DNA from 2 places in the Ectobacillus polymachus genome. Region 1 is predicted to be linked to the other one. Evidence: riboswitches for the same ligand, from Rfam matches in the RefSeq annotation. Region 1 holds a riboswitch; the other holds the start of a gene.

Region 1 (2,210 bases):
TCGGCTGCAGCCTGATAAACGCCCATCGCTTCAATAACCGCAACCAGATAGGCGACGAAAAATGTAATAAAGGTACTCCAATGAAAGGCTAAATGCCCATATGGAAGAAACTGTGGCAGCCCAAACCAAGCTTTATCAGCGATAGCTGAAAAGTTTGTTTTTCCCAGACAAAAGGCAATGATATCCCCGACCACTAAGGCAATCAGAAATGAGAATGATTTTAATGTTCCTTTGCCAAAAAGGGATAAAAGGACAACAATCGCTGCGGTTGGAATCGACATAAGTAACGTAGTTGGTTGTGCAAAAGTAGCCATACCAGGTGTTCCGCCTAAAAATTCAAACAAGGTAAAGCTTGATAAGGAAATACCTACAATAAAAATAACCGTTCCCGAAATGACCGGTGTAAACAAGGCTTTTAATTTTCCAATTACTCCAGTAATAGACAAGATAAAAAAGATAATAGCACTAAGAAAAATACCTCCACTCGCTGCAGCAAGACCGTTCGCCTTCCCCGCAGAAATCATAATGGAGTCGAATGCTGCAGAAGGTCCTTGAACAATCGGTAAACGAACAAGCTTTGTTGCCTGGACAAGAGTTACCAGCCCTGCAGAGATAAAGATTGCATTCACAATATTTGCAGATAACGATAAAGGGAGCCCAATCATTGCTGCAACAAAAATAGGGTCGAGCCACACATTTGAAACAAACACATGCTGTAAGCCGTACAAAATCCCTTTAACTGGCGGTAATTTTGTATCAATTCCCTCTTCTAATGAATTATTTATTCTTTCTGTTTCCATTCTTTTTTCCCCTTTTGTTGTATCAGATGTTGTCACCATTTCAGCTGTCCTAAGTTTCACAAACTCGGATTTTGTTCTTTTCGTATCCTATAAACCAGCCCTTCCGTTTTTCCCCAAAATAAAAAGCCACATCCACTATTGGACCTGGCTTTAAAGGTAGAGAAAAATTTAATTTTTCCACTACTTTCCTACGCTGGTATTTCCAGATCAGGTTCAAAGGGTTAAAAAACAATGAGTTTTTCTCTCAGCCAAATAAATGGCACCCCTAGTAGTCTATTCACTTTAGTTCTTTAATCTTATACCTTACTAAAGAATACCGCAACTTTTAAATTGGTTGTAAAGATCATTTTGGTTATGCTACCAGAAACGATTAAACGGCCTGAGCCCTTTAGAATTCAGAACTCAAGCCGCTTAACGTATTTTTATTATTTCCACCGTCTACTTGACAGGGAGCAGTTCAAGGGGTAAAACGGTGCAACTTTTTTACTTAGTATTCGTATTTAATTATTCTGCAATTTCTTGAAGATGAAAATAAGTTACATTATAAATATGTTCAATCTCAGCATCTGTCATGAATATTAACGTATCTTTGTGTAAACCTTTATTCATTGCAATAAACTCGATCATGTTTTTACGTTCTTTTCTAGCCATTTTTAATTCCTCCCTTTATTGTATTAATACAGTTCTGTTTGTGTTAATTCTATTATATAACAGAAAAAGTAAGATGCAACACAAAATTTTAAAAAACCTTGAAATATTTTTATAAGGGTCTTTGAAACTGTTTTTTCTTAATCATCAAGAATTGTAGGTTTAAAATAAAGTTTGATTAAAAATATCTTATAAACACGTATTTTATAGCAGGAGAAAAGGCATTGGCTGCCAGAATATGATTTTTCAACTTTTTTAAATATCCGTATACGGCGGTTTCATGGAATCAAACGGACCACGATTTTGTATCTCGTGGTCCGTTATGCTTTTCTATTCATTGTGCCATAACTATTCTCAGCCCTCTCCAAGCTTTTCGTAGAATTCACCACGTGTTTCTTAGAGTACGTCCTCTTATAGGATTGTCTGCTTCAACGAATGTCATGAACGCTGATTTTATTCCACACTCTTCCATGATTCAGTCCTTCCCAATCTTTCGCTTTAAGATTGGTACTATGACCTCTGCTGACTTCGACTGTTCAGCTTACTTTCACAACTTCCCAGGTAAGCGCCTCAAACGGGCAGGATAGCGGAGTTGGTGGAATGTCGGGTCTCCATGGTTCGTTAATTTAATATAATGATAGTTATCGAAATGGTGAGAATAAAAAAACGCCCGAAGGCGGTAGTGATTACTGACTTATTTATACGATTTGAAAATTGTTTTCTTCATAATGAATCGTCTGTCAATACAGAAAGCTACCAACA
Region 2 (2,210 bases), on a different contig from region 1:
TCCTGATCTTCAAATTGATAATACATTAGCAAGTATGGCTCAAGAGAAATCAAATGACATGCTTAACAAAAATTACTTTTCTCACACAAGCCCTACGTATGGATCACCATTTGATATGATGAGAATATTTGGTATTACTTATTCTTATGCTGGTGAAAATATTGCCCAAGGACAAACTTCCCCAGAGGAAGTTGTACAAGCTTGGATGAACAGTGCGGGTCACCGTGCTAACATTTTAAATGCAAACTACACGAAAATTGGTGTAGGCCATACAACAACGAAGGATTATTGGTCACAAGAATTCATTGGTAAATAAACAAACAAGTAGGAGGATTAACCTCCTACTTGTTTTTAATGTTCTATTAAGCTGCTTATAGGTACACTTTGTTCCTGTTCTGGTTGATGCAGGGGATAAATTCTAGCCATGGAATTATCATTCACTTCTTGGATATAAATAGGAACGCCATTGTACGTAACATTTGCCATAATAGGTGAAGCAGCGATATCTTTTGCACGTTGTTGGTTCATACTTCATCTCCTCCTTATAAAAAAATCCTTTATAGTATTTGTGATGAAAACGGTACATATGCAAAAAAAATCAATTCATTTTATTTTTTCTAAACTTTATGATATATTTAACACGAAAACAAAATATGTAAAAACGTAAGCTCTACTAGGGGTGTCCATATGCTTGGACTGAGAAAAGAATGCACATAATTCTTTGACCCTTTGAACCTGATCTGGATCATACCAGCGTAGGGAAGTAGTACGAAGGCGTCTGTTATTTGTTTTTTAGTACGCTACTACTTTTTGACGATAAACCAGGTTCTGTGTAAACAGAACTTTTTTTATTGTCTTTCCTTCTCATTTATATAGGGATGGACCTATGCTGTAACTCCTAGGTTTCAATATCTATTTTTAAGGGGGAAGTTACATTGCAAAAGAAAACAGAGGTCAATATCGAGTTGAAATCCCAATTTATGGGGAGTAAAAAGGTGTATGTTGAGGGGTCAAGACCAGATATAAAGGTTCCCATGAGAGAAATCGAATTAAGTCGGACCGTTACTTCTTTTAGTGAAGAAGAAAATGCTCCTGTTCAAGTATATGACACGAGTGGTCCTTATACAGATACAGCATGTGTGATTGACATTAGAAACGGGCTGCCGAAATTACGTAAAGAATGGATTTTAGAACGTAATGATGTTGAGACATATCCAGGAAGAGATATCAAACCTGTAGATAATGGATTCACAGAAGGCGATATTCGTGCAAACCTTGAATGGTTCCCGAATCGAAATACAACACCGTTATGTGCAAAAGCAGGACAGAATGTGACGCAAATGCATTACGCTAAAAAAGGAATCATTACTCCGGAAATGGAGTATATAGCGATTCGTGAAAATATGGATCCGGAGTTTGTTCGCGATGAAGTAGCAAAGGGAAGAGCGATCATACCAGCAAATATTAACCATCCGGAAAGTGAACCAATGATTATTGGCCGTAATTTTTATGTAAAAATAAATGCAAACATTGGGAACTCTGCAGTCGGTTCTTCTATCGAGGAAGAAGTTGAAAAAATGACGTGGGCGACTCGTTGGGGCGCAGATACAATCATGGATTTATCAACAGGTAAAAATATTCATACAACGAGAGAATGGATTATTCGTAATGCTCCGGTTCCAGTCGGCACAGTACCTATTTATCAAGCGCTTGAAAAAGTGAACGGAATCGCAGAGGACTTAACATGGGAAGTGTACCGCGACACGTTAATTGAACAAGCTGAACAAGGCGTCGATTACTTTACGATTCATGCTGGGGTTTTATTACGCTATGTTCCATTAACAGCAAAACGTACAACGGGAATTGTATCCCGCGGTGGTTCGATTATGGCACAGTGGTGTTTAGCACACCATCAAGAAAGCTTCTTATACACACACTTTGAAGAAATATGTGAAATCTTAAAACAATACGATATTTCTGTTTCGCTTGGCGATGGATTACGACCTGGTTCTATTGCAGATGCAAATGATGAAGCTCAATTTGCTGAACTTGAAACATTAGGAGAATTAACGAAAATCGCATGGAAGCATGATGTGCAGGTAATGATTGAAGGCCCAGGTCATGTACCAATGCATAAGATTAAAGAAAATATGGATAAGCAGCTTGAAATTTGTCATGAAGCACCATTCTATACATTAGGCCCATTAACA

The links. Region 1 has a riboswitch for thiamine pyrophosphate ahead of ACM5BR_RS04485 (solute carrier family 23 protein). Riboswitches for the same ligand answer to the same signal wherever they lie in the genome.
Region 2: linked by a shared signal. The riboswitch ahead of thiC (phosphomethylpyrimidine synthase ThiC) and the one ahead of ACM5BR_RS04485 (solute carrier family 23 protein) in region 1 are both predicted to bind thiamine pyrophosphate.

What each region holds. Positions count from the first base shown of each region.
Region 1 is NZ_JBLREB010000001.1:870,343-872,552, reverse strand. Features, by position in the region: gene ACM5BR_RS04485 (solute carrier family 23 protein) at 1-800, opposite strand, end outside; TPP riboswitch at 969-1,077, opposite strand; gene ACM5BR_RS04480 (BH0509 family protein) at 1,305-1,451, opposite strand; gene ACM5BR_RS04475 (DJ-1/PfpI family protein) at 2,143-2,210, opposite strand, start outside.
Region 2 is NZ_JBLREB010000002.1:85,967-88,176, forward strand. Features, by position in the region: gene ACM5BR_RS11045 (CAP domain-containing protein) at 1-316, shown strand, start outside; gene ACM5BR_RS11050 (H-type small acid-soluble spore protein) at 352-528, opposite strand; TPP riboswitch at 666-779, shown strand; gene thiC (phosphomethylpyrimidine synthase ThiC) at 981-2,210, shown strand, end outside.